4 regions of the Stutzerimonas sp. LR2 genome follow, and region 4 is predicted to be linked to each of the others. Evidence: predicted binding sites of a transcription regulator. Region 4 holds the regulator's gene; each other region holds the start of a gene.
The links. The regulator FliA, encoded in region 4, starts transcription of late flagellar genes. The targets are predictions, from matches to a motif close to CTAAAGTTTNNNNNNNNNNNGCCGNTAA.
Positions count from the first base shown of each region.

Region 1: ACVRRC_RS19650 (methyl-accepting chemotaxis protein) is a predicted target of FliA. The motif match lies at 1,130-1,157, and genes of this name have one in related genera.
Region 2: ACVRRC_RS12860 (methyl-accepting chemotaxis protein) is a predicted target of FliA. The motif match lies at 1,018-1,045, and genes of this name have one in related genera.
Region 3: ACVRRC_RS16915 (flagellin) is a predicted target of FliA. The motif match lies at 1,393-1,420, and genes of this name have one in related genera.

Region 1 is NZ_JBVTRR010000006.1:55,205-57,380, forward strand. It holds gene ACVRRC_RS19650 (methyl-accepting chemotaxis protein) at 1-1,058, opposite strand, end outside; gene cueR (Cu(I)-responsive transcriptional regulator) at 1,235-1,684, opposite strand; gene ACVRRC_RS19660 (heavy metal translocating P-type ATPase) at 1,698-2,176, opposite strand, start outside.
Region 2 is NZ_JBVTRR010000003.1:420,969-423,144, forward strand. It holds gene ACVRRC_RS12860 (methyl-accepting chemotaxis protein) at 1-810, opposite strand, end outside; gene ACVRRC_RS12865 (DUF6746 family protein) at 1,261-1,611, shown strand; gene ACVRRC_RS12870 (hypothetical protein) at 1,621-2,046, opposite strand; gene ACVRRC_RS12875 (AraC family transcriptional regulator) at 2,160-2,176, shown strand, end outside.
Region 3 is NZ_JBVTRR010000004.1:550,258-552,433, forward strand. It holds gene ACVRRC_RS16915 (flagellin) at 1-1,183, opposite strand, end outside; gene ligA (NAD-dependent DNA ligase LigA) at 1,590-2,176, opposite strand, start outside.
Region 4 is NZ_JBVTRR010000002.1:468,320-470,495, reverse strand. It holds gene ACVRRC_RS08700 (chemotaxis response regulator CheY) at 22-396, opposite strand; gene fliA (RNA polymerase sigma factor FliA) at 471-1,196, opposite strand; gene fleN (flagellar synthesis regulator FleN) at 1,214-2,041, opposite strand; gene flhF (flagellar biosynthesis protein FlhF) at 2,133-2,176, opposite strand, start outside.

The sequences.
Region 1 (2,176 bases), on a different contig from region 4:
TGCTGGATGCCGCGTTGCAGCGCGCCCAGTTCGTCGCGGCGATGGACCTGCGCCGTCGGGCTGAGGTCGCCGGAGGCGATGCGCTCGACGTCGGCCAGGGTGGCACGCAGCGGCAGGACGATCTGGCGGGTGATCAGCCAGGCGGCCAGGGCGCCGAGCGCCAGTGCCAGCAGCGTGCTGATGATCAGGCGGGTGCGGGCGGCGCTGCTCTCCACATCGAGCCGGTCGAGCTGGAACTGATAGAGCGAGTCGCTGATGCGGACGATCTCCTTCTGCTGGTCGGTCATCTCCTGGCGTGCCTTGGCGATGGCGACGGTGGCCGCCTCCAGCGATTCGATGGCGCTGCGATACTCGCCGAGCACGGCACGGATCTGCTCAAGCGTCGCCGCGTGGTCAGCGTCGAGCGCGGCAGCGTGGCGATCCAGCGTGGCCTGGGCGGCATCCAGTTGCGCGTAGACGGCCTTGGCCGCCTCGGCACCCGGAGCCGCCATATAGACCCGCAGCAGGTATTGGGCGCGCTGCACGTCATCCTCGATCCGGGTGATGGCCTGGAACTGCGCGAAGCGCCCTTCATCGTATTCCGACAACCGCAGCACCTGGCCGGTGACGCCAGCGTTCAGCTCTGCCAGACGCGCGGCGGCACCGTCGATGGTGGTGCGCGCGGCGTTGGCCTGGGCGTAGCCCTTGCGCATGTCGTTCAGCGAGTTCTGGTACTGGGCGTTGTAGCCGGCCTGTTCCTTGAGCTGGGCGACGTTGATCGGGTTCTTGAAGGTGTCCAGCAGCTTGGTCTGCTGGGCGAGGTAGATGCCGAGGTTCTTGTCCAGCCGCTCGGTGGACTCGGCGTCGCCGTTGGCCAGCATGAACTGCAGGCGGGCTATGCGCAGGTCGGTGAGGGTCTTGTTCAGCTGCGAGATCTCGGTCATCCAGCCGCTGCGCTGGATCACGCTGCCCAGGCTGCCCCAGCCGTTCCAGGCGAGGATGAAGGTGAGGGCCAGGACGACGCCGAAGCCCAGTGCGAGCTTCCTGCTGACCCCGATATTTGCAAACCAGTTATTCATGGCAGTCCAAATCAAGATGAATTGTCGATGCGAGCGGGTACGCAGGGCGGCCGCTTCTGTCTTCGGCCTCACTGTCGGCCTGGCGCATGCGAACTTGAATGTCAGCCGAGGGACGGTTGCCCGCGTGCCTGCGCGGCAGCGAGCGATCGGCGGGCGTGTGAACGCCCGCGCGAGGATCAGGCCCCGCCCGCTCGGGCTGGTATGCCTGTCCGGGAGGGTGCGGGACGCGTGCTGCAGCAGCCGCTTTCGATGCCCTGCAGGATCGGGCAGTCCGGCCGATCATCACCCTGGCAGTGGTCGACCAGCTCCTGCAGCGTGTCGCGCAGGCCGACCAGCTCGGCAATCTTGCGGTTCAGCTCGTCGATATGCGCGCCGGCCAGGGCTTTCACGTCGGCGCTGGCGCGCTGGCGGTCCTGCCACAGCGCCAGCAGCTTGCCGACCTCCTCGAGGGAGAAGCCCAGATCACGAGCGCGGCGGATGAAGGCCAGCTGGTGCAGGTCGCGCTCGTTGTAGTGGCGGTAGCCATTGGCGCCACGCCCGGCGGGCGTGAGCAGACCGATGGATTCGTAGTAGCGGATCATCTTCGCCGTAAGGCCGCTGTGCTTGGCTGCCTGACCGATGTTCATGGCGTGCTCCCGATCATTCTTCCGGTTTCCAGGAACGCAGCAGCAGGGCGTTGCTCACCACGCTGACGCTCGACAGGGCCATTGCCGCACCGGCCACCACCGGGCTGAGGAAGCCGAAGGCGGCGAGCGGAATGCCCACCAGGTTGTAGATGAAGGCCCAGAACAGGTTCTGCTGGATCTTGCGGTAGGTGCGCCGGGCGATCTCCAGCGCTGCCGGCACCAGGCGCGGATCACCGCGCATCAGCGTGATGCCGGCGGCGTGCATGGCCACGTCGGTGCCGCCGCCCATGGCGATGCCGACATCCGCTGCGGCCAGGGCTGGCGCATCGTTGATGCCATCGCCAACCATCGCCACCACGGCGCCGCCCTTCTTCAGCTCCGCCACGGTGGCGGCCTTGTCTGCCGGGAGCACCTCGGCGTGCACGTCGTCGATGTGCAGCGCTTCGGCCACCACCCGCGCGCTGCCACGGTTGTCGCCGGTGATCAGGTGGC
Region 2 (2,176 bases), on a different contig from region 4:
TTGCGTGGCCGAGCCCTGGATGTCCTGCAGGGTGTCGCGCAGGGTCTGCTGCATCTGCCGGATCGACTGCTGCACCTCGGTGATCTCGTCACGCCCGCGGCACTCGATGGTACGACTCAGGTCACCTGCGGCGACCGAGGCTGCCGCCTGCTTCAGCGCTTCCAGCGGCCGGCTGATGCTGCGCAGCAGGACCAGGGCGAAAATCCCACCGCCGATCAGCATGACCAGCAGCAAACCGATGTTCAGCACCCGATTGCGCTGATAGAGCGCCAGAGCGCGCTCGTACTCGCCCTTGGCTTCGCCCAGTTGCAAGCCGATCAGCTCGCTGAAGCCCTCGGAAATCGGGTCGATCAGCGGGTACAGATCGTTGATGACGAACGCGGCCAGGCGCTTTTCGCTGTGGCGGTCGAGAATGCGTTCGAGGTCGTCCAGCGGTGCGTCGGCCTTCTGCATCAGCACTTCGATGCGGGCTGAGGCCTGCCGCTCGGCGTCGATCAGGCTGGTGTTCATGTACTCGCCCCAGAGCCGCCGGATCTCGGCCCGCGCGGTCCGCACGTCATCACGCGCCTGCTGGTAGCTGAGCATCCCGCTGCGCGTCTTGTGCGTGGCATCGACGATCTTCACCGCATAGAGGTCGGCGATCAGCTTGAGGTCGCGCAACGGCACCACGCGGTCCAGGTAAACGGTGTTGAGGCCGGCGACGCTGCGCTGCTGCGCGTTCAGCCCGGTCAGGCCGATGACCAGACAGGCGCTCAGCATTGCCCCGATCAGGATCAACAGACGGGCTCGGATAGTCAGTTGCTGCATCATTCGTTCTTTTCCATATGGCATGCCGGCGCCGAAGGCGTGGCAAATTGGCAAGTAAGGCAACAGGTTCGACTGGTTCATGCCGACACGAGGCAGTGCCGGCCTGCGGTTCCCTTGCGGAACCATGCAATCCTGGAGACGGGACGAGGTAGTTGTTGTTGAATCCCCGAGCGCTGGCACCGATAGCGGCGAACGGCCAGCAGCAAATCGCTATCGGCCGATCGCCTCTTCGCTTTAGGGAAAAAACTCTCGCAACGGGCGTGCCAGAGGCGTTGCAGAGGCCTGACGGGTAGTCGGCAGCATCACCCTCCGAACGCTTCGGCATGGTCAGGACGAGCCCGGCGCATCGCCGGCATGCGACTAATGGCGCAGCGCAGACTGTGCGCTGCTGCACGTCGCGCAGATGGCCAAATGATACCTTCGCGCCCCATCTTTCGACCCATGGGACCTGTCGTGAAAACACTCATCCAGACTGCCGTGCTGGCGCTGTCCAGCCTGATCGCCAGCCACGCCATCGCCGACGCGCAACCGTCACGCAACCTGGCCGAGGCGGTGAAGAACTTCTCCGAGTACAACAGCCGGCTGGAACAGGCCATGGCCCAGGGCCTGACGCCGGAGAGCCTCGCGCAGATCCACGAGCTGACCTACACGCTCAAGGACGCGCTGGAGAAGATCAACGAGGAGATGGATGGCCTGACCGACACCCTCGAGGAAATCCATATCGCCTCCGAGGCGCAGAACGCCGCCGAGGTTAAGCGCTACGGCAACGAATACCTCGAGACCGCGCGCAAGGTGATCAAGTAACCCTGCGGGCTACGGCGCGACCGGAATGATGTCGAAGCCGATGCGGTTGTCGCTGATGACGCGATACTCCAGTGTCTGGCCCGCCTGCACCTGCGCCAGCTTCTCGCGGCGCAGGCTGAGCTTGCCGCACAGGGTGTCATCCAGCGGATCGGTGCCGATGCTGACGATCCGCGCGCCGGCCGGCACCTGGAAACGCACCACCTCGCCGACATGGATGCGTGCCGCCAGCTGGCGATCGATCAGCACGGCGATGTAGCAGCCGCCGCCGCGCAGGCCGAAATCCCGCGTCACCACCACTTCGCCGCCGTTTTCCAGCGGCTGCTGATAGGCCAGCACCCGCTCGGCTGGCACCGGCTCGATGTCCTCGGCATCGGGCTGCCACGACGAGCAGCCGGCCAGCGAAAGCAGTGCGGTGAAGACAAGCAACGGGCGCATGGGAACTCCTTGTGCGGAAGACGAAGCGGCGAGCCGGACGATCGAGCATGCCAGAGCGGCGGATGATTGCTAGAGTCAGACCCCAGTTTCGTATCGATGACGGCAGGCACAACGTGAACAACCCGGACGA
Region 3 (2,176 bases), on a different contig from region 4:
TGGAGATGTCAACCTTCGCAACCGAGCTTTTTTCAGCGTTAGCAGCACCGAACAACTCGGCGGCAACGGCCGTGGAGGCTGCTGGCGTTGCCACGGAGAACGATGTGGGTGAGTTTAGCTGGATGTACCCAACAATGGTCTCGTTGGCTGTGCCAACAGCTGCAGCAGTTGCGTACTCGCCTTTGGCGTCCTGTACCGATGCGGTCATGGTCACGTCGCCCGTGATCGTGCCAAACGAGACGTTCTCACCAGTGCTGGATTCGACTGTTAGAACTCCATCTTTATCCAGATTTGCCTTCAGGCCTAGCTTGGCGGAGTTGGAGTTAATCTGCTCAGCGAGATCGGTATTTGATGTCACGCCGACAAAATCGACGGTCTTGGCGTCAGCACCGCTACCGACAGTCATAGTGAAGTTGGCGGTATCACCTGCTGCCGGCTGAGTGACCTCCACTTTGAACACAGTTCGCGCAGTAGCAGTCAGACCCGAGATAGCACCATCAAATTTGGCTGCCAAGCTTTTAGCACTGTCGCCAGCCGCGACGGCGATGGTTTTGGTTTGGCCATTACCCACAACGGTCAAATCGCCAGCAGTGAACGCAGCAGCTGGATCCGCAACAACACTACCGCTAACAGTCGGGGTGCCTGCTGCACTATCACTGCCAACCTGGTAGGAGCCGATGTCACTGGCCGAGGCGCTCTTGACGGTAACGTCGATGGTTTCGTAGGCGTTCGAGCCCACTTGGAAGCTTGAGGTACCGAAAGAGCCGTCCATCAACTTGCGGCCACCGAAAGTGGTGGTTTCGGCGATGCGGGTCAGTTCGTTCTGCAGTGCAGACACTTCCTTTTGCAGCGCCGAACGGTCAGCGTCGCTGTTCGAGCCGTTGGCGGACTGGATGGACAGGTCACGCATACGCTGCAGGATGTTGGTGGACTGCTGAAGTGCGCCTTCGGCGGTCTGGGCGAGGGAGATACCGTCGTTAGCGTTACGCACAGCAACGTTCAGGCCGCTGATCTGGTTGCTCAGGCGGTTGGAGATCTGCAGACCGGCAGCATCATCCTTCGCGCTGTTGATGCGGCTACCAGTAGACAGGCGCTGCATGGAGGTATTCAGCGCGTTGGACGTATTGTTGATGTTGCGCTGGGTGTTCAGCGACGGAATGTTGGTATTGACGGTAAGAGCCATGGTGTTTGCCTCCAAGGGCGCTAGTTACTTTGGTTGCCTGAGCTTGCGACTCCGGGCCGGCTTGTGCCCAGGCACCCATTGAGTTCGCATTCGATTAGCTTATCGGCGCCGTTTGGGTTGGCTTTAGGGCAGATTCGAACTTTTTCATGAGCCCGGTACCGCTCCAACGCTACGCCAGCGCATCCATACTGCGGACTTGCTTGACCAGCTTTTCGGGCGCAGGGGGGAAAACTTTAGGGGGGATGGCTGAAGCTGGTTCCCAAGGTGGTGACGAAGGAAGATCGCTGTGTGCTGTTGGACTTTGGAAAAGCGCTTCTGCGGCCAGGGCCGCTCCCACGGGGTTTGGTGAAAGAATCGGGAGCGGGATTGACGGAGAGGCTCGCAGGGGTGAACCGTTGCTGATGCGCTATGTGTTTACCGAACCAAGCTGAGCGAGGCGCTTGAGGAATTGCGCTTCATCGAGCACCGCCACGCCGAGTTCGTTGGCTTTGGTGAGCTTCGAGCCCGCGCCTGGGCCCGCTACTACGCAGTTGGTTTTGGCGGACACCGACCCTGCGACCTTTGCCCCCAGCGCCTCCAGCCGCGTCTTGCCCTCATCACGGCTCATGGTTTCCAGCGTGCCGGTCAGCACCCACGTCTGGCCGGCCAGCGGCAGGCCTTCGGCGGCTTTCCGCTCGCTTTCCCAGTGCATGCCGAACTCCCGCAGCTGGGCTTCGATCAAACGGGCGCGCTCGGCGTTCTCGGGTTTGTCGAAGTAGTCGCGCAGGGAACGTGCGGCCTTTTCGGTGAGGCGCTCTACCTGACGTAGGTCGAGCCAGTCGGCGGCGATGATTGCCCCGAGCGAGCCGAAACGCTCTGCCAGGCGCTGGGCACCGGTGCGGGCGATATGAGGAATGTTGAGCCGGTCGAGCAGATCGGGCAGTGTCGCGCAGGCTGCGAATTCCGGATGCACGTCGCCCTCCTCCTGCGGCTCGACGCCACGCTCACGCAGCA
Region 4 (2,176 bases):
TGCCCTCGCGGCGTTACTGCTTCAGCCGTTGACGCGCTCGAAGATCTTCTCGATCTTTTCCTTGAGCACCTGGGCGGTGAAGGGTTTGACCACATAGCCATTGACCCCGGCCTGGGCCGCTTCGATGATCTGATCGCGCTTCGCCTCGGCGGTCACCATCAGTACCGGCAGATGCTTGAGGCGCTCGTCCGCGCGCACTGTGCGCAGCAGATCGATACCGCTCATGCCCGGCATGTTCCAGTCGGTGACCAGGAAATCGAAGCTGCCGCTTTTCAGCATCGGCAGTGCGGTGGTGCCGTCGTCCGCCTCGGCGGTGTTGGTGAACCCCAGATCACGCAAGAGGTTCTTGATGATTCGTCTCATCGTCGAGAAGTCATCGACGATGAGGATTTTCATGTTCTTGTCCAAGTCGACCTCCGTAAGTCCCAAAATGCCTCAGCAAACCGAGCACGTCATACCGCAAACAATTGTCAATTGGCGCGCCATTCGCCGAGGCGTGCACGCAAGCGCGCAGCACACTGGCTATGCAACTGGCTCACACGCGACTCGCTGACTCCCAGCACCTGACCAATTTCCTTCAAGTTCAACTCTTCGTCGTAATACAGCGACAGCACCAGCTTCTCGCGTTCGGGCAGATTACCGATGGCATCGGCCAGCGCCTGCTGGAAACGCTCGTCCTCCAGATCGCGAAACGGTTCCGGATGGGTGCTGCTCGCGTCTTCCTGCAGTTCGCCGTGCTCGCCTTCCTGCAGCAGATCGTCAAAGCTGAAGAGGCGGCTGCCCAGCGTGTCGCCGAGAATGGCGTAATACTCGTCGAGGCTAAGCTTAAGTTCGGCCGCAACCTCGTGATCTTTAGCGTCACGCCCGGTTTTCGCCTCGATGGCGCGGATCGCCTCGCTGACCATGCGCGAGTTGCGGTGCACCGAGCGCGGCGCCCAGTCTCCCTTGCGCACTTCGTCGAGCATGGTGCCGCGGATGCGGATACCGGCGTAGGTTTCGAAACTGGCACCTTTGCCGGCGTCGTATTTCTTCGCTGCTTCCAGCAGTCCGATCATTCCAGCCTGGATCAGATCGTCCACCTGCACACTGGCAGGCAGGCGCGCCAACAGGTGGTAAGCGATTCGCTTGACCAACGGGGCGTACTGATCGATCAGGCGGTACTGCGCATCCTTTGCCTGAGCCTTGCTGTAATACATAGCGGATCCGGCACCTGTCATTCGTGACTTTGAGAAGCGGGACTGATGAGGCGCTCCACGAAGAATTCGAGATGGCCGCGCGGTGTTGCGGGCAACGGCCAGGTATCGATCTTCTGTGCGATGGCCTTGAAGGCCAGCGCGCATTTCGAGCGCGGATAGGCCTCGTAGACCGCACGCTGTTTCTGTACCGCCTTGCGCACGGCCTCGTCGTAAGGCACGGCGCCAACGTACTGCAGCGCCACATCGAGAAACCGTTCGGTAACCTTAGTCAGTTTGGCGAACAGGTTGCGACCTTCTTGCGGCGCATGGGCCATGTTGGCCAACACGCGGAAGCGGCTGATGCCGTAGTCACGATTGAGCAGCTTGATCAGCGCGTAGGCGTCCGTGATCGATGTCGGCTCGTCGGTGACCACCAGCAGCACCTCCTGCGCGGCGCGCACGAAGCTGACTACCGAGTCGCCGATACCGGCCGCGGTGTCGATGATCAGCACGTCGATCTCGTCGCCCATCTCGCTGAATGCCTGGATCAGCCCTGCGTGCTGCAGGGACGACAGTTGCACCATGCTCTGGGTACCGGACGCTGCCGGCACGATGCGAATGCCACCTGGCCCCTGGATGAGCACGTCACGCAGATCGCACTCGCCGGCAATTACGTCGGCCAGGGTGCGCTTGCTGGTCAGACCCAGCAGCACGTCGACGTTGGCCAAGCCGAGGTCGGCGTCGAGCAGCACCACGCGCCGACCGAGATCGGCCAGGGCCAGCGCCAGATTGACCGACACGTTGGTCTTGCCGACGCCACCCTTGCCGCCGGTCACCGCAATCACCTGTACGGGATGCATACCCATGTTCACACGCCTATATCTTGCTGGGGCCTTTCGGCCGGCGATGCGCACGCAGGGCACGCATCTGATTCATTCTGGTACCGCTGTCGCCACATCATCCAGCCCGCCGTGACGAACCGTTGTACAACCCGGCGAACA